DNA from 4 places in the Bradyrhizobium sp. Kon37 genome. Region 4 is predicted to be linked to each of the others. Evidence: predicted binding sites of a transcription regulator. Region 4 holds the regulator's gene; each other region holds the start of a gene.
The links. The regulator PhoB, encoded in region 4, activates phosphate uptake and scavenging genes when phosphate is short. The targets are predictions, from matches to a motif close to TGTCATNNANCTGTCAT.

Region 1: the regulator PhoB is predicted to act here: its motif matches at 3,264-3,280, upstream of AC0L3J_RS06100 (DUF47 domain-containing protein).
Region 2: the regulator PhoB is predicted to act here: its motif matches at 2,606-2,622, upstream of AC0L3J_RS26560 (DUF2794 domain-containing protein).
Region 3: the regulator PhoB is predicted to act here: its motif matches at 1,289-1,305, upstream of AC0L3J_RS06575 (acetoacetate decarboxylase).

What each region holds. Positions count from the first base shown of each region.
Region 1 is NZ_JBVVOY010000002.1:389,360-394,132, reverse strand. It holds gene AC0L3J_RS06120 (ABC transporter ATP-binding protein) at 1-3, shown strand, start outside; gene AC0L3J_RS06115 (ABC transporter substrate-binding protein) at 37-1,260, shown strand; gene AC0L3J_RS06110 (branched-chain amino acid ABC transporter permease) at 1,333-2,196, shown strand; gene AC0L3J_RS06105 (branched-chain amino acid ABC transporter permease) at 2,198-3,166, shown strand; gene AC0L3J_RS06100 (DUF47 domain-containing protein) at 3,325-3,969, shown strand; gene AC0L3J_RS06095 (inorganic phosphate transporter) at 3,985-4,773, shown strand, end outside.
Region 2 is NZ_JBVVOY010000017.1:63,069-67,841, reverse strand. It holds gene acnA (aconitate hydratase AcnA) at 1-1,038, shown strand, start outside; gene AC0L3J_RS26565 (DUF1223 domain-containing protein) at 1,273-2,064, shown strand; gene AC0L3J_RS26560 (DUF2794 domain-containing protein) at 2,686-3,054, shown strand; gene AC0L3J_RS26555 (GNAT family N-acetyltransferase) at 3,167-3,697, opposite strand; gene AC0L3J_RS26550 (Bax inhibitor-1/YccA family protein) at 3,922-4,713, opposite strand.
Region 3 is NZ_JBVVOY010000002.1:470,929-475,701, reverse strand. It holds gene AC0L3J_RS06580 (patatin-like phospholipase family protein) at 85-1,248, opposite strand; gene AC0L3J_RS06575 (acetoacetate decarboxylase) at 1,479-2,261, shown strand; gene AC0L3J_RS06570 (transporter) at 2,371-3,387, shown strand; gene AC0L3J_RS06565 (carbohydrate porin) at 3,410-4,773, shown strand, end outside.
Region 4 is NZ_JBVVOY010000001.1:276,839-281,611, forward strand. It holds gene argF (ornithine carbamoyltransferase) at 1-11, opposite strand, end outside; gene AC0L3J_RS01435 (acetylornithine transaminase) at 11-1,213, opposite strand; gene AC0L3J_RS01440 (GcrA family cell cycle regulator) at 1,669-2,181, shown strand; gene phoB (phosphate regulon transcriptional regulator PhoB) at 2,383-3,090, opposite strand; gene phoU (phosphate signaling complex protein PhoU) at 3,114-3,830, opposite strand; gene pstB (phosphate ABC transporter ATP-binding protein PstB) at 3,841-4,662, opposite strand; gene pstA (phosphate ABC transporter permease PstA) at 4,659-4,773, opposite strand, start outside.

The DNA.
Region 1 (4,773 bases), on a different contig from region 4:
TAGAACTGCCAACAAAAAGATTCATAGGGAAGTAGCATGATGACAAAGTCGATTGCGTCGTTTCTGCTCGGCACGGCGCTGGCCGTGACCGCCACCGGTGCAGCTTTCGCGCAGGACAAGACCGTCAAGATCGGCGCGCTTTCCGATCAGTCCGGGCTCTATGCCGACCTCGGCGGACCGGGCTCGACGCTGGCCGCGCAGATGGCCATCGAAGATTCCGGCCTGGCTGCGAAGGGCTGGAAGATCGACATCATCTCCGGCGATCACCAGAACAAGCCCGACATCGGCACCGCGATCGCGCGGCAATGGTTCGACGTCGACAAGGTCGACGTCATCGTCGACGTGCCGAATTCCGGCGTGGCGCTCGCGGTCAACAACGTCATCAAGGAAAAGAACGGCGTCTATATCAACTCGGGCGCGGCGACCTCGGATTTGACCAACGCGCAGTGCTCGCCCAACACGGTGCACTGGACCTACGACACCTACATGCTGGCCCACACCACCGGCCAGGCGCTGGTGAAGGCCGGCGGCGACACCTGGTTCTTCCTGACCGCGGACTACGCCTTCGGCGCGGCGCTGGAGCGCGACACCACCGCTGTCGTGACCGCAAATGGCGGCAAGGTGGTCGGCGGCGTCAAGCACCCGCTGAACACGCCGGATTTCTCGTCCTTCCTGCTGCAGGCGCAGGCCTCCAAGGCCAAGATCATCGGCCTTGCCAATGCCGGCGGCGACACCACCAACACGATCAAGCAGGCGGCCGAGTTCGGCATCGTCAAGGGCGGCCAGAAGCTCGCGGCGCTGCTGCTGTTCCTCACCGACGTCAAGGCGATCGGGCTCGAGACCGCACAGGGCCTCAACTTCACCGAGACCTTCTACTGGGACATGAACGACCAGACCCGGGCGTTCTCGAAGCGCTTCGCCGAGAAGATGAAGAACAACGCGCCGCCCACCATGGTGCAGGCCGGCGTCTATGCGGGCGTGCGTCACTATTTCAAGGCACTGGAAGCGCTCGGCGGCAACCCGCATGACGGCGCCAAGGTCGTCGAGAAAATGAAGTCGATGCCGACGGAAGACGATCTGTTCGGCAAGGGCGAGATCCAGCCCAACGGCCGCACCATCCACAATGCCTATCTGTTCGAGGTGAAGAAGCCCTCCGAGTCCAAGGGACCGTGGGATTTCTACAAGCTGGTCGGCACCGTGCCGGGCGACCAGGCCTTCACGCCGCTGTCCGAGAGCAAGTGCGCGCTGTTGAAGAAGTAACATAACCGCCCGCAGGCCATCAGGCCTGCGGGCGACTTTCAGGGAACGCCGAAGGGACCGGGTGCGGGATCGATGCAGGCTCTTTACGCTCAGCTATTGGTGGGACTGATCAACGGCTCGTTCTACGCGCTGCTCAGTCTCGGGCTTGCCGTGATCTTCGGCATGCTCAACATCATCAATTTCGCCCATGGCGCGCTCTACATGATGGGCGCGTTCGTCGCCTACTTCCTGCTGAACATCGGCGGCATCAACTATTGGTGGGCGTTGCTGCTTGCCCCGATCATCGTCGGCATCTTCGGCATGATCCTGGAACGGACCATGCTGCAATGGCTGACGGGGCTCGATCATCTCTACGGCCTGCTGCTGACCTTCGGCATAGCGCTGATCGTGCAGGGCGTGTTCCAGAATTATTTCGGCTCCTCTGGCATGCCTTACGCCATTCCGGACCAGCTCAAGGGCGGCATGAATCTCGGCTTCATGTTCCTGCCCATCTATCGCGGCTGGGTCGTCATCTTCTCGCTGGTGGTCTGCATCGCGACCTGGTTCCTGATCGAGAAGACGCGTCTCGGCGCCTATTTGCGTGCCGCGACCGAAAACCCGACGCTGGTGCGCGCCTTCGGCGTCAACGTGCCGCGCATGATCACGCTGACTTATGGTTTGGGTGTCGGCCTGGCCGCGCTCGCCGGCGTGCTCTCGGCGCCGATCAACCAGGTGCGGCCGCTGATGGGCGCCGACCTCATCATCGTGGTGTTCGCGGTGGTCGTGATCGGCGGCATGGGATCGATCATGGGCTCCATCATCACCGGCTTTGCGCTCGGTGTGATCGAGGGCATGACCAAATATTTCTACCCCGAGGCCTCCAACACCGTCGTGTTCGTGCTGATGGTGCTGGTGCTCTTGGTGAAGCCAACGGGATTGACGGGAAGGGCGGCCTGATATGACAGCCTTGACGGACGACACGCTGCCGGTAACCCCGCGCACGATCCGCGACGAGATGATCGTGTTCGTGGTGATGGCGCTGCTGTTGGCTTCGGTGCCATTCACGGGAGTCTACCCGTTCTTCGTGATGCAGGCGCTGTGCTTCGCGCTGCTCGCCTGCGCCTTCAACCTGCTGATCGGCTACGGCGGTTTGCTGTCCTTCGGCCATGCGATGTTCCTGGGCACGGCCGGCTATTGCAGCGCGCATGCGCTGAAGGTGTGGGCGTTGCCGCCGGAGCTCGGCATCCTCGTCGGGGTCGCCGGTGCTTTCGTGCTCTCGCTCATCACGGGCTATATCTCGATCCGCCGCCAGGGCATCTATTTCTCGATGATCACGCTGGCGCTGTCGCAGCTTCTGTACTTCATCTACCTCCAGGCCCCGTTCACCCATGGTGAAGATGGCATCCAGGGCATTCCGCAGGGACGCATGTTCGGCGTCTTCGATCTGACCAAGCCGACCGTGCTCTACTACGTCGTGCTGGTCGGTTTCCTTGCCGGCTTCCTGCTGATCTTCCGCATCATCAATTCGCCGTTCGGCGAGGTCCTCAAGGCAATCCGCGAGAACGAGCCGCGCGCGATCTCGCTGGGTTACCGCACCGATCAGTACAAGTTCCTGGCGTTCGTCCTGTCGGGCACGCTGGCCGGCTTTGCCGGTGCGCTGAAAGTCTTCGTGGCGCAGAACGCCTCGCTCACGGACGTGCACTGGTCGATGTCGGGCGAAGTCGTGCTGATGACGCTGGTCGGCGGACTCGGAACCGTGTTCGGTCCCGTGGTCGGTGCCTTCGTGATCATCGCCATGCAGCAATATCTGGCGGGGTTCGGCCAGTGGGTGACCGTGATCCAGGGCTCGATCTTCGTGATCTGCGTGCTGACCTTCCGCCGCGGCGTCATCGGCGAAATCGCGCATTACTTCCGACGGTCGCTGTAAGTCATTGATATAATGGAAGATGTGTTGACGCGCGAAAGCGGTGGATGATCCGGCTCCACGGGCGTGAGGTGGCACGCGCGTGGATCGAAAATGGTCTATGACAGTTTCATGACGGCCCGCTTGGGCCAGGCCATCATCCAACCGGTAGTCTCTCTCCCATGATGCGATTGTTTCGCGCTTTCCTGCCCAAGGAAGAACGGTTCTTCGACCTGTTCGACCGCCACGCCCAGACCGTGATCCAGGGCTCGATCGCGCTCCAGAGCATGCTCAACGGGGGCGAGGAGACGCCGGTCTATTGCCAGCGCGTCAACCAGTTCGAGAACGATGCCGACAACATCACCCGTGAGGTGCTGACGGCGGTGCGCCGTACCTTCATCACCCCGTTCGACCGCGGCGACATCAAGAACCTGATCACCTCGATGGACGACGCCATCGACCAGATGCAGCAGACCGCCAAGGCCGTGATGCTGTTCGAGGTCCGCAGCTTCGAGCCGCCGATGCGGGAGATCGGCGGCCTTCTGATCGAATGCGCCAATCTGGTCGGCCGTGCGCTGCCGTTGATGCAGAAGATCGGCCAGAACGTGGCCATGCTGACCGCGATCACGGAAGAGCTGGGCAAGCTGGAAGGCCGCGTCGACGATCTCCATGATATCGGGCTGAAGGAACTGTTCCTCAAGCATCGCAACGGCAACGCGATGGATTTCATCGTCGGCGCAGAGATCTACGACCATCTCGAGAAGGTCGCCGACCGCTTCGACGACGTCGCGAACGAGATCAACAGCATCGTCATCGAGCAAGTTTAGGGCAGGGGCCACGCCGTGGATGTTGCGTTGGGTCTTCCCGTCCTGGTCGGATTGATCGCCGTCGCGCTGCTGTTCGATTTCCTGAATGGCCTGCACGACGCCGCCAATTCGATCGCGACCATCGTCTCGACCCGCGTGCTGCGGCCGCAATACGCGGTGTTCTGGGCTGCGTTCTTCAATTTCGTCGCCTTCATGGTGTTCGGGCTGCACGTCGCCCAGACCATCGGCACCGGTATCATCGATCCCGCGATCGTGGATGCCCAGGTGATCTTCGCCGCGCTGGTCGGCGCCATCGTCTGGAACCTGGTGACATGGGCGCTCGGCATCCCATCGTCCTCGTCTCATGCATTGATCGGCGGCTTGTTTGGTGCCGGTGTGGCCAAAGCGGGCCTTTCGGCAGCGGTCTGGAGCGGATTGTCCAAGACGGTGATCGCCATCGTGCTGTCTCCGCTCGTCGGCTTCCTGCTCGCGATGGTGCTGGTTGCGATCGTCTCCTGGGCCTCGGTGCGCTCCACGCCCTTTGCCGTCGATCGCGCCTTCCGCATCCTGCAATTCGCCTCCGCCTCGCTCTATTCGCTCGGCCATGGCGGCAACGACGCGCAGAAGACCATGGGCATCATCGCCGTGCTGCTCTATTCGCAGGGCCAGCTCGGCGGCGAATTCTTCGTCCCCTTCTGGGTGGTGCTCTCGTGCCAGGCCGCGATGGCGATGGGGACGCTGATGGGCGGCTGGCGCATCGTCCGCACCATGGGCCTGCGCATCACCAAGCTGACCCCGATGCAGGGCTTTTGCGCCGAGACCGGC
Region 2 (4,773 bases), on a different contig from region 4:
CTCGTGGTCGCTCACGCGCTCGCGGGCACCGTCACCAAGAACCTCGCTGTCGAGCCGCTCGGTGAAGGCAAGGACGGCAAGCCGGTCTACCTGAAGGACATCTGGCCGACGACGAAGGAGATCAACGCCTTCATGAAGAAGTTCGTGACCGCGGCGATCTTCAAGAAGAAGTATGCCGATGTGTTCAAGGGCGACACCAATTGGCGCAAGATCAAGACGGTCGAGAGCGAAACCTATCGCTGGAACATGAGCTCGACCTATGTGCAGAACCCGCCCTATTTCGAAGGCATGAAGAAGGAGCCGGAGCCGGTCACCGACATCGTCGAGGCCCGCATCCTCGCCATGTTCGGCGACAAGATCACCACCGACCACATCTCGCCGGCCGGTTCGATCAAGCTCACCTCGCCCGCCGGCAAATATCTCAGCGAGCACCAGGTGCGTCCGGCCGACTTCAACCAGTACGGCACGCGCCGCGGCAACCACGAAGTCATGATGCGCGGCACCTTCGCCAATATCCGCATCAAGAATTTTATGCTCAAGGGCGCGGATGGAAATATCCCTGAGGGCGGTCTGACAAAACACTGGCCCGACGGCGAGCAGATGTCGATCTACGACGCCGCGATGAAGTACCAGCAGGAGCAGGTGCCGCTGGTGGTGTTCGCCGGCGCCGAATACGGCAACGGCTCCTCGCGCGACTGGGCCGCGAAGGGCACGCGTCTGCTCGGCGTGCGTGCCGTGATCTGCCAGAGCTTCGAGCGCATCCACCGCTCCAATTTGGTCGGCATGGGCGTGCTGCCGCTGACCTTCGAGGACGGCACCTCCTGGTCCTCGCTCGGCCTGAAGGGCGACGAGAAGGTCACCCTGCGTGGTCTCATCGGCGATCTGAAGCCGCGCCAGAAGCTGACCGCCGAGATCGTCTCCGGCGACGGTTCGCTGCAGCGCGTTTCGCTGCTCTGCCGCATCGATACGCTGGACGAGCTCGAATACTACCGCAACGGCGGCATCCTGCACTACGTGCTGCGCAAGCTCGCGGCGTAAGCGCGGATTTGTGAACGGTGGCTCACTGCGAAGTGAGTAGTAGGTTACACGAAGGCGGCCTATCACAAGGCCGCCTTCACGCGTTTGCGGCAGGCTTCAGATGGGCCCGCCCGGCGGAGAACCTCACGCTTTGGACGGTTACTTTGGCGGACGAAAGTGCGAGGCCCGTAAGACTACGGTGACCATCCGGCGGTAAGATTTCCCTCTCACGAGCAATGGTGTGCGGCGTTCGACATGACAACAATGACGGCTTCTCATCTGGTTTCACGCAACGTGATCTCGAGGTGGTCCGGCGCCCTCTGGTCGGGTGCTCTTGGTCTCTGTGCGATCGTCGCCGTCATTCGTCCTGCCGAGGCTGACCCCCGCGCCGTTGTCGAATTGTTTACCTCGCAGGGCTGCTCCTCCTGCCCGCCGGCCGACAAGATCATCGGCGACCTCGCCCGCGATCCCTCGATCATCGCGCTGAGCATGCCGATCGACTATTGGGACTATCTCGGCTGGAAGGACACATTGGCCGATTCGCGCTTCTCTGCACGGCAGCGTGCCTACTCGCGCATGCGCGGCGACCGCGAAGTCTACACGCCGCAGGTCGTGGTCAACGGCTCCACGCATGTCGTCGGCAGCGACCGCACCGGCATCGAAAGCGCGATCGGCAAAACCGACAAGGGCACGGGCGTGATGAGCGTGCCGGTGACGATGTCGCTCGCGGGCAAGCAGATCAACGTCTCGGTGGCCGCGAGCAACGAGCCGACGGCGTCCCACGGCGAGGTCTGGATCTGCTCGATTGCGAAGTCGGTGCCGATCGCGATCAGCCGCGGTGAAAATCGCGGACAGCAGGTGATCTATCACAACGTGGTGCGCAATCTGCTGAAGGTCGGCGACTGGACCGGCCGTCCGGAAAGCTGGACGGTGCCGATCGAGAACCTCACGCGCGACGGCGTCGACGGTGCTGTGGTCTATGTCCAGGACGGCAGCCGGGAAAAGCCGGGCCCGATGCTGGGCGCGGCGTATACGTCGCTGCACTAACGCGCACACTTCGAATCTTCCGATTCAAGCACACTCTCAATCCTCATGTGAGGAGCGCGCTCTTGCGCGCGTGGCGGACGATGCTGCGCATCGCCGCGAGAACCATGCAGGCCTTGCTGAGGCAGCTCGGCCTCGATCCTTCGAGACGCCGCTTCGCGGCTCCTCAGGATGAGGGGAGGGAGTGTTCTCGCTGATGAGGAAAAAGTCCGTCGAAGCGGAAACATCCCGACACAAACAAAACCGACCCCAAACAAAAAAGGACCAACTCGCGTTGGCCCTCCTTGTCGTGCGAACAGACCCGATCCTAACGGCCCCGGGGGGCTGGGGGCTGAGGAATCCGGAACCGAAAGGACCGGGTCAACGCACATAGGTCTTTTCGCAATGCAGGGCGGCAGTCGCTTGGCGGAAAAGCGGCGACACTATGATTCCTGCTAACGATCCCGTGACGGTTTGCCGCGACAGAGTTCCACCGCTGCGTGTGGGCGGATCTGCTCCGATTCGAGTCCTTACAGGGCCCCTTGCGGTGGGGAACAGTTGGCGCGATCATGCAACTGTCATGATCCGCGGTTCCGGGGACGGTCTTCGCGGACGCGGTCATGCTGATGCGACAGGAGGCGGCCTATGAGTCTGTCGGAGGATGCCGATCCGAGCGAACAGCGCGGGGCGGCGCGCCCCGCCGCTTCGAATGCGCAACTGAGCCGCGTGACGTTCAACCGGCTCGAGCTGCACCGTATTCTCAATCTCTACGGCCGGATGGTCGCCGACGGCGAGTGGCGCGACTACGCCATCGACTTCCTCAGGGATCGCGCCGTGTTCTCGGTCTTTCGCCGCGCGTCGGAAGTGCCGATCTATCGTATCGAGAAGGATCCGCGTCTCGCGCGCAAGCAGGGCATGTACAGCGTGATCTCGGCGACGGGTCTGATCCTGCGCCGCGGCCACGAGCTCGAGCGCGTGCTCCTGGTGATCGATCGCAAGCTGGCGGTGGTGTAGCGGCGCGCTCGGTGCTGTAGGGTGGGCAAAGGCGCATCGCGCCGTGCCCACCATCTTTCGTCAAACGCGTTGGCTATGGTGGGCACGCTTCGCTTTGCCCACCCTACGAGACCTATTTTGCCGGCACGCTCTTCGCGCCCTCACCAAGATCCCGCTGCATCATCACCGTGTCCAGCCAGCGGCCGAATTTCAGCCCGACGCTGGGATGCGTGCCGATCATCTTGAAGCCGCCTTTGGTGTGCACGCCGATCGAGCCGGCATTGGCGGAATCGCCGATCACGGCGATCATCTGGCGGAAGCCGCGCGCCTCGCATTCAACGATCAGCCGCTCCAGCAGGAGCGCTCCGAGGCCGCGGCGGTGGAATGCTGGATCGAGATAGATCGAGTTCTCGACCGTGAAGCGGTAGGCCGGTCGCGGCCGGTAGGCGCCGGCATAGGCGTAGCCGGCGACGCGCCCGTCGAGGATGGCGACGAAATAGGGATAGCCGCCGTCGATCAGCGTTCGGTAGCGGCGCGTCATCTCGGCGAGGTCGGGCGGCTCCAGCTCGAACGTCGCGGTGCCCTCGCGGACAGCCTGCTGGTAGATGGCGGTGATGGCGGGAAGGTCGGCCTCAGTGGTGGGCCTGATTTCGGGTGCGGACATGGGGCAAGATTAGAGCCTTCCCGGGACGACTGGAAGAGGCAACGGTGCTTCCTCATACTCCGTCATTGCGAGGAGCCCTTGCGACGAAGCAATCCAGAAATGCACCGGCGGAGGGACTCTGGATTGCTTCGCTGCGCTCGCAATGACGCTGGGTGTGGAGAGGCCAGCCCAAACAAAAACCCCGGCCTTTCGGCCGGGGCTGGTGTCGTCGCTATGGCTGGCGCTTAGTCGCGCTGGCCGAGGAGCTGCAGGAGCAGCGTGAACAGGTTGATGAAGTTCAGGTACAGCGACAGCGCGCCGGTGATGGCCGCACGCTCTGCGATGTCACCGCCGGCCGAGGCGTAGCCGTAGATGTAGTCGTTCTTCAGCCGCTGGGTATCCCAGGCGGTGAGGCCCGCGAACACCAGCACGCCGACCACCGACACGACGAACTGCAGCACCGAGCTCGCCAGGAACAGGTTCACCAGGCTCGCGATGACGATGCCGATCAGGCCCATGAACAGGAACGAACCCATTCCGCTCATGTCACGCTTGGTGGTGTAGCCGTAGAGGCTGAGCGCGCCGAAGGTCGCCGCGGTGATGAAGAACACCCGCACGATCGAGGTGTGCGTGAACACCAGGAAGATCGAGGACAGCGAGACGCCCATCAGCGCCGCGAACACCCAGAACAGGATCTGGGCGGTCGAGGGAGCGAGACGGTTGATGCCCGCCGAGATCACGAACACCATCGCGAGCGGCGCGAGCATGAACAGCCACTTCAGCGGGCTGACGAACATCGCGTAGCCGAACGGCGTCAGGAACAGCTTGCCGACGCGGACGGCTTCCGGGGTCGGAACATCCGTCACGGCGGCCATGTAGACGCCGAGCGCGGCAAGGCCTGTGATGGCCAGGCCGATGCTCATGTAGTTGTAGATGCGCAGCATGTAGGCGCGCAGGCCGGCATCGACCGTCGCGGCGTCAACACGCCCGGCGGCCCTGCCGAAAGGAGAAGCGTAATTGCGGTCTAGGTCCGACATGGTCGAATTCCCGTTGGTTGGTCCGGTCCGGCATGAGGGTCGCCATGCCGCCGGTTCGTC
Region 3 (4,773 bases), on a different contig from region 4:
TCGGGCAAAATGAGCCGCGAGAATGCGAAAGTGTGCCTGCAAGCCGGGAACGGGAATTGGGTGATCGCGATGGGGTCGATAGAGCTACGCGCTCTCCGTCTCACGGTGCACGTCGTGCACCACCAGTCCCATGCCTTCGTCGGGCATCTTGATCCAGTCGCGGCGCTTCAGGGTGCGCTTGGTGTCTTCGTAGCCGGAGGTCCAGTGCTCGCGCATCGAGGTGCCCGAGAATTCGTGGTCCTTGGCGTCGCCCTCATAGGCCTTCTGCTGGTAGATCAGATGCAGGATCGCGATCTCCGGCATGTGACGCAGGCTCGACTTGAGTTTGCGCTCCTCCTCGGAGAGCTGCTCGTCGGGGAGCTTTGCCAGGGCCTTGTAGAGCAGGACCTTGAGGTTGTGGGTGCGGCGGTAGACGTCGGTGTTGTGGCGGGTGCGCGAGGAATACATGATGTCCTTGTGGCGGGCCATCACGTCCTGGATCGAGCGCGGCAGCACGCCCCGCGCACTGAAGAGGTCGACCTGGAAGACCAGCGAATTGAGCGCGTCCTCCTGGTCGAGCAGGTGCTGGAGCGGCGTGTTGGAGACGATGCCGCCGTCCCAGAAATGATCGGTGCCGATCCGTACCATCGGCAGGGCCGGAGGCAGGGCGCCGGAAGCCATGATGTGCTCCGGCTCGATCTCGTCATGGGAATTGTCGAAATAGATGAAATTGCCGGAGAGCACGTTCACGGCGCCGACCGCGAAGCGAACCTTCTTCTCGTTGATGAGGTCGAAGTCGACCAGCTCGAGCAGGCTCTCCTTCAGCGGCATCGTGTCGTAATAGCTGGTGGCGGTCCGGGCTCCGACCGGGCTGAGCCAGGGATTGACTTGATGCGGGCTGAAGAAGCCCGGCTGGCCCATCGCCGACGTCATCCAGGCGCTGGTGAGATTGCGCCACTGGCGAAAGATGTCTCCATCGGGCGTGTAGTGCCAGATCTTGCGGTTGGTGATGCGCTCCCAGAAGATGCGCAGCGCCTCAAGCCGCTTCTCCGGCTTGTTGCCGGCGATGATGGCGGAGTTGATCGCGCCGATCGAGACGCCGCAGACCCAGTCGGGCTCGATGCCGGCCTCGTGCAGTGCCTGGTAGACGCCGGCCTGGTAGGCGCCGAGCGCGCCGCCACCTTGCAGTACCAGCGCGACGCGGTCGCAGCGCTCGGGCCGCCAACCTCGTGAAGGAGGCTGATGTGTCTGATATGTGCGGGCGTCCATGGTCGGTGCTCCCTGTTTCGCCAAACGATTGCGTCCGGCGGTGACGGCGTAATGACAATGCTGGCGCCGATGCATCGCTTGCATGCGCCATGATCGCCTTGGGAATGGCTGCGGTCGTGCGGCTGACGGAAATCCTTCACATCGCAGTCAATGACGGCGGCTAGCAATCTGCATCGCCGCCTGACGCTGCCGGGCGGGCATCACATGAGCACCACGAGAGGAGACCGGCGATGCGTAGGGAAGATTTACTGAGACTTCCGTCGATGCCGGCGGCCGGGCCGAGCTATCCGGCGGGGCCCTATCGCTTCGTCAACCGCGAATTCCTCGTCATCACCTACGAGACCGATCCGGACCTGATCCGCGCCGGCCTGCCTGAGCCGCTGCAGCCGATCGACCAGCCGATCGTGCATTACGAGTGGATCCGGATGCCGGACTCGTCCGGTTTCGGCAGCTACACCGAATCCGGCCTCGTCATCCCCGCGCGCCTGCACGGCGAGGAGGTCAATTTTGTCTCGCAGATGTATCTGGACGACGATCCGCCGATCGCCGCCGGCCGCGAGATCTGGGGCTTCCCCAAGAAATACGCCCATCCCAAACTCGAGATCGTCAAGGACACGCTGACGGGCACGCTGGAATATGCCGGCCAGCTCGTCGCCATGGGCACGATGGGCTACAAGCACGAGAGCATGGCCGGCAACGGCGATCTGACCCGGGCGACGCTGTCGAAGACGCAGATCAATCTGAAGATGATCCCCGGCGTCGACGGCCGCCTCGAGATCTGCCAGCTGGTCGCGATCAACCTCATCGACATCGTGCCGAAGGGCTCCTGGATGGGGCCCGGCCGGCTGCATCTGGTGCCGCATGTCAACGCGCCCGTCGCCGATTTCCCGGTCCGCCGCTGCCTCGGCGCGCATCATTACATCGCCGACCTTACGCTGCCGTTCGGCCGCGTCGTGCACGACTACATCAGGGAAGCCGAGGCGGTGGCCGCGACCGGGCTGGCGGCCGAGTAGAGCGGCATCATCAAACTGTAACAATGCCGTAATTGAGTACCCGCGAGGGTCCGGAAGATGCCGTCAGCCATCTTCCGGAGCGGGGCGTTCGTTGACGGTGGGATTGGTCATGGCTGAGCCGGCGAAGCTTGTCAGCGCGACATCGGATCTCGTGCCTGGCATTCCTGGCCTGGTGTGGGCGTTCCGCCTCCACAACGACGGCGGTGCCGAGGCGCTGCCGATCGACCAGCCGATCGAGTTCAGTCACGACGGCCGGCTCTGGCTGCATTTCAACCTCACGGATGCGCGTTCACGGCCGTGGATCGCCGCGTCGCAGCTGCCGCCGCTCGCGCGCGCGCTCTTGCTGTCCAACGACACCTTCCAGCAGCTTCATGTCATCGACGACTGCGTCTACGGCGTGTTCTCCGACCTCGTGCGCGACATTGGCAGCGCGACGGAGGAGACCGCGTTCCTGCGCTTCGCCATGACCGAGCGGCTCCTGATCAGCGGCCGCCATCAGGCGCTGTGCTCGGCGGATGCGACACGCCGGGTGCTCGAAGGCGGCTACCGCGTCGACAACGTCGCTCATCTCCTCGAAAAGATCGTCGACGAGGTCGCCGACACGCTTGATAGGATGGCCGACAAGCTCGGCCAGGAGATCGACGAGATCGAGGAGCGGATTTTGGCCGACGATGTCAAGCCGGAGATGCGCCGCAATCTCGGCCGTCTGCGCCGGACCTGCGTCAGGCTGCATCGCCAGCTCACCGGCCTGCGTACGCTGTTCCATCGTCTCGACCAGAAGAACACCGACCACCTGTCGCCGGATTTGCGTATCCAGGCCGGTAAGCTGGCGCAGCGGCTGGACGGCCTCGACCACGACATCGTCGAGCTGCGCGAACGCAGCCGCCTGCTCGAGGAGGAGCTGCGTTTCAAGAACGAGGAGGAAAGCAACAACCACCTCCACACGCTCTCGATCGTGACCTCGCTGCTGCTGCCGCCGACGCTGATCACCGGCATCTTCGGCATGAACACCAAGGGCCTGCCTCTAACCGAGGTCGAGAGTGGATTTTTCTGGGCGGCTCTCCTGATGGCCTCGTCGGTCGGTGCGGCCTATCTCTTCATGCGGCGTACCGGTATCTTCAAGTAAGGCACGCTAGTCGGTGTCAGCCGTGATCGGGACCGCTCATCAATTTCCGCTGCGTCATGCGGCCGCGGTTGTGCTGGCGTTGACGGTGGCGAGCACCAGCGTGCTCGCCGGCGCCAAGGACGAGAGCGCGGCGGAGTGGCTGGCTCCGAAATGGTTCAACGAGTGGCATGACGGCCTCGCCAACAAGGGCCTGAATTTCGGCGCTACCTACATCGCCGACAATATCGGCAATGTGTCGGGCGGCGTTAAGCGCGGCGCCATCCATTTTGGCCGCCTCGATCTGTCGATCGATGCCGATCTCGACAAGCTGGTCGGCTGGACCGGTGGCCGATTCTACGCCAATGCCTTCGTGATCTACGGGCGAGGCCTGAGCCGCAACAACATCCAGAACCTCGCGACCATCAGCGAGATCGAGGCGTTGCCGGACCAGCGGCTCTACAATGCCTATTTCGAGCAGAGCCTCTTCAATGACAGGCTGAACATCAGGGCCGGCCAGCAGGCCGCCGATGTCGAGTTCTTCGACAGCCAGACCGACGACCTCTTCATCAATGGCACGTTCGGCTGGCCGGCGATCAAGGCCTCGAACCTCCCGGCCGGCGGCCCGGCGCCGCCAATCGCGGTCCCCGGCATTCGCATCAAGGCCGCGCTGACGGATCGGATCACCGCGTTCGGTGCTGTCTTCAACGGCGATCCGTCAGGACCTGGCGATGCAGATCCGCAGCTTCGCGACCATCATGGTCTCGCCTTCCGCATCAACGACCCGCCGTGGGTGATCGGGCAGGTTCGCTTCAGCTACGACATCGATATTGGCGGCCACCCGCTCGCCGGCAATATCACGCCGGGGGCCTGGAGGCATTATGGATCGTTCGACAGCCAGCGCTTGACGGCGGAGGGGCTGTCGATCGCCGATCCCGGTGGAAGCGGCATTCCGGCAAGGCTTCGTGGCAATTACGGAATCTTCGCGGTCGTCGAGCAGGTGCTCTATCGCCCGCCGGAACTCAAGGACAACAGCACGTCGGCCTCGATCCCGGGCGTCACCGCGTTCGGCCGCATCGCCTACAGCCCGCCGGACCGCAATCCGATTGATCTCTATCTCGACGGCGGCATCGGCTTTGTCGGCTTCACGCCTGGCCGTCCGCTCGACCGGTTTGGCGTGGCGATGGCCTACATGCGGATATCGAACACCGCGCGCAATCTTGATGTTGATACCCAATTCTTCACCGGCATCCAGAGCCCGGTGCGCAGCAACGAAACCCTGATCGAGATGATCTACGAAGCGCATGTCAAGCCGGGCTGGCTGGTCGCGCCGTACTTCCAATATGTGTTCCGCCCCTCGGGCGGCATCCCGAACCCGAACGACCCGAGCGGTGTCGCGCGGATCGGTGA
Region 4 (4,773 bases):
GACTTGCTCATCAGCTTGCCGCCCGCTTGTTGCCGGACAAGGCCGTGCAGGCGCGCTCGAGCCGCCCGACGCTGTCCTCGATCTCGGCTTCGGTGACGATCAAAGGCGGCAGGAAACGCACGACATTGTCGCCGGCGCCGACGGTGAGCAGCTTTTCGGCGCGCAAGGCGGCAACGAGATCACCGGAAGGCACCACGGCCTTGATGCCGATCAGGAGGCCCTCGCCGCGCACTTCGCTGACGACATCGCCGTGACGGTCGATCACGGAGGCGAGCTTCTGCTTGAGCAGCAGCGACATCCTCTGCACGTGGTCGAAGAAGCCGGGCTTGAGCATGACGTCGAGCACGGCGTTCGCCGCCGAGATCGCGAGCGGATTGCCGCCGAAGGTCGAACCGTGCGAGCCCGGCGTCATGCCGGACGCCGCTTCCGCGGTCGCAAGGCAGGCGCCGATCGGGAAGCCGCCACCGAGCGCCTTGGCCAGCGACATCACGTCGGGTTCGACGCCAAGGCGGCGGTATGCGAACAGATCGCCGGTGCGGCCCATGCCGGTCTGCACCTCGTCGAAGGCGAGCAACAGACCCTTCTCGTCGCAGAGCTGGCGCAACGCCCTCAGGAAGGCGGGCGTTGCCGAACGCACACCGCCTTCGCCCTGGATCGGCTCGATCAGGATGCCGGCGGTCTGCGGACCGATCGCCTTTTTCACCGCGTCGAGATCGCCATGAGCAACCTGGTCGAAGCCCTCCATCGGGGGTCCGAAACCTTCGAGATATTTTGCCGAACCCGTCGCAGCCAGCGTCGCCAGCGTGCGGCCATGGAAGGCGCCTTCGAAGGTGATCATGCGATAGCGGTCGGGATGGCCCTTCGCGGCGTGATAACGGCGCACGACCTTGATCACGCATTCCAGCGCTTCGGCGCCGGAATTGCAGAAGAACACGAAGTCCGCGAAACTCTCATTGCACAGGCGCGCGGCGAGCTTTTCGCCGTCCGGGCTCTGGAACAGGTTCGACATGTGCCAGAGCTTCGTGGCCTGCTCCTGCAACGCCGCGACCAGCGCCGGATGGGCATGGCCGAGCGCATTCACCGCCACCCCGGAGGTGAAATCGAGATAGCGCTCGCCATTGGTCGCGATCAGCCAGCAGCCTTCGCCACGCTCGAAACCGAGGTCGGACCTGGCGAAAACGGGGAGCAAATGCGGCGCTGCGCTGTTAGTCATGACGGTCACTTGAATGTTGCGGACGGTGTGTGCGTGCATTGCGCAACGCACCATCGACCGGCCCGGAAAACGAAACGTGCCGCCTCTTGAGGGCGGCACGCACGACTATCTTAGGCCTGGTGAAACGGGTGTCAATGCCGCCCGGAAAGCCTCGCGAAACGCTGAATCCGTAGTCTTGCGGTGCCGATTTTGCGGGATTTAGCCACGGAACATGTGGAAGCGAGTCGGCGGACTCTTGCGCGGGAGTCACGCCATATTGTAGCGTTTGGATTGTCAGATACGACATCTCGTGCAGTGGTTCTGATCTTTAAGTCCTTATGTACCGGCGTAAACGTTCGGGCGTTCAAGACGCGCCCGGCGAGCCTTAAGGGATTCTGACGGCACGGGTTTTTGAAGGCTTAGGCATTCGCTGCGAGGCCCCAGGATGGCTGGCGCGCAGCGAGGGAAAGGGTGCAATGACGGTTTTGACCTGGTCCGATGATCGCGTCGAGCAGCTGAAAAAGCTCTGGGAGGCCGGACTTTCGGCCAGCCAGATCGCGGCGGAGCTCGGCAATGTGACCCGCAATGCCGTGATCGGCAAAGTGCACAGGCTCGGCCTTTCGGGCCGCGCCAAGAGCCCATCGTCGGCAGCGCCGCGGCCGCGCAAGGCGCGCCCCGCGCAGCACATGATGCGGGTGAGCCGCCCGATCTCGCGCGGCAACACCGCGCTGGCGCAGGCCTTCGAGGTCGAGGCTGAGCCGGATCCGGTCACCTACGACAACGTGGTGCCGATGAGCCAGCGCCTGTCGCTGCTGGAATTGAACGAGGCGACCTGCCACTGGCCGGTCGGCGATCCCTCGAGCCCTGACTTCTTCTTCTGCGGTGGACGGGCGCTGTCCGGCCTGCCCTATTGCGCCCAGCACTCGCGCGTTGCGTACCAGCCGGCGTCAGATCGGCGCCGCGCACCGGTGAAGCCGGGTCCGCGGTAATCACGGCAAGTCGTCGCGCGAAGGTTCAATTTCAGTGTCGTCCTGGCGAAAGCCAGGACCCATACTCCGAGCACGCAGTAGTCGTGCGAAAGGGTCACTCCGAGTCTTCGCCAAACCACGTTCGGTGGTTATGGGTCCCGGATCAGCGCTCGCTTCGCTCGCTTGTCCGGGACGACGGCTGAGAACCTCAAGCCTGCAACCCTACACCTGCTCCGCCTTGGCAAAACGATCATCCAGCGCGTAGCCTGCGCCGCGGACGGTGCGGATCGGATCCTGCTCGCGGCCGAGATTGAGCAGCTTGCGCAGTCGGCCGATATGGACGTCGACGGTGCGCTCGTCGATATAGATGTCGCGGCCCCAGACGCTGTCGAGCAGCTGCTCGCGCGAGAACACCCGCCCCGGGTGCTCCAGGAAGAACTCCAGCAGGCGATATTCGGTCGGACCTAGATCGATCGGCCGGCCCGAGCGCGCCACGCGGCGCTTGTCGCGGTCGAGCTCGATGTCGCCAAAAGCAAGCACGGTGGCGAGCCGCTCGGGGCTTGCGCGCCGCAGCAGGCCTTTCACGCGCGCCAGCAGCTCCGGCACCGAGAACGGCTTGACGATGTAATCGTCGGCGCCGGTCGCAAGACCCCGCACCCGCTCGCTCTCCTCGCCGCGCGCGGTGAGCATGATGATCGGGAGCTGCTTGGTCTCGGGACGGGTGCGAAGCCGACGGCACAATTCGATGCCTGACAGGCCCGGCAGCATCCAGTCGAGCACGATCAGATCGGGAATGTGCTCCTTGAGGCGGGTGTCGGCGTCGTCGCCGCGCATCACCGTCTCGACGTCATAGCCGTCGCCTTCGAGGTTGTAGCGGAGAAGCTCGGTCAGGGCTTCCTCGTCCTCAACCACCATAATGCGTGCGCCCATCGGGTCGTCGCTCCTTAAGTCTTTCAGGTGTTCGGTACCGTGTTGGCAAAGGTCGTCATGTCGCCCTTCGGCCGCTTGTCGGTGATCGCCTGGCCCTCGATCATGTAGAACACGGTCTCGGCGATGTTAGTGGCGTGATCGCCGATCCGCTCGATGTTCTTGGCGCAGAACATCAGATGGATGCAGAACGAGATGTTGCGCGGATCCTCCATCATGTAGGTGAGGAGCTCGCGGAACAGCGAGGTGCAGATGGCGTCGACCTCCTCGTCGCCCTTCCACACCGCCATCGCCGCCGGCAAATCATGCGCGGCATAAGCGTCCAGCACCGACTTGACCTGCTGCTGGACGAGGTCGGTCATGTGCTCGAGGCCGCGGAACAGCTTGAGCGGATGGAAGTCCGTCTCCAGCGCTGCGACGCGCTTGCCCATGTTCTTGGCGAGGTCGCCGATGCGCTCGAGATCGGTCGCGACGCGCATGGCGCCGACGATTTCGCGCAGATCGACCGCCATCGGCTGGCGACGTGCGATGGTGAGCACCGCGCGCTCCTCGATGCGCTTCTGCAGCGCGTCGAGCTCGGTGTCGATGGCGACGACGCGCTGGCCGAGCGGGACGTCGCGGCGGATCAGCGCGTCGACGGACTCGACGATCATGCGCTCGGCGATGCCACCCATCTCGGCGACCAGGCGCGTGAGTTCCTGGAGGTCGGTGTCGAAGGCCTTTGCGGTATGTTCAGAACCCATGTCGCGTCTCCTAGCCGAACCGGCCGGTGATGTAATCCTGCGTGCGCCGGTCGGTCGGCGACGTGAAGATCTTGCTGGTGTCGTCGAACTCGATCAGCTCGCCGAGATACATGAACGCGGTCTTGTCGGAGACGCGCGCCGCCTGCTGCATGTTGTGGGTGACGATCGCGATCGTGTAATCCTCGGACAGCTCCTGGATCAGCTCCTCGACCTTGGCGGTCGAGATCGGGTCGAGCGCCGAACAGGGTTCGTCGAACAGGATCACCTCGGGCCGCACCGCGACGGTGCGGGCGATGCAGAGGCGTTGCTGCTGGCCGCCGGAGAGCGACAGGCCAGAGGCGTTGAGCTTGTCCTTGACCTCGTTCCACAGCGCGCCGCCGCGCAGCGCCTTCTCGACGCGGCCGTCCATCTCGGACTTCGAGATCTTCTCATAGAGACGGATACCGAACGCGATGTTCTCGTAGATCGTCATCGGGAACGGCGTCGGCTTCTGGAACACCATGCCGACGCGGGCGCGCAGCAAATTGAGGTCCAGCTTGCCGTCGAGGATGTTGGTCTGATCGAGCATGAGCTGACCGGTGGCGCGCTGGCCGGGATAGAGGTCGTACATCCGGTTGAAGATGCGCAGCAGGGTCGACTTGCCGCAACCCGACGGACCGATGAACGCGGTGACACGGTTGGCGCCGAGCGTCAGGTTGATGTTCTTCAGCGCGTGGTGCTCGCCGTAATAGAAGTTCAAGTTGCGCACGGTCACCTTGGGGGGCGCCTCCGGCAGCACCGGCGCGTGCGGCAGGCCACCGGACGCGCTCATCGATACGGAAAGATCACTCATTTTGCAGTCCTCTCGGCGCCAAGGATGCGCGCGCCAATATTAAGGGCAAGAACGGTCAGGGTGATGAGCAGCGCTCCGCTCCAGGCCAACTGCTTCCAGTAGGCATAGGGG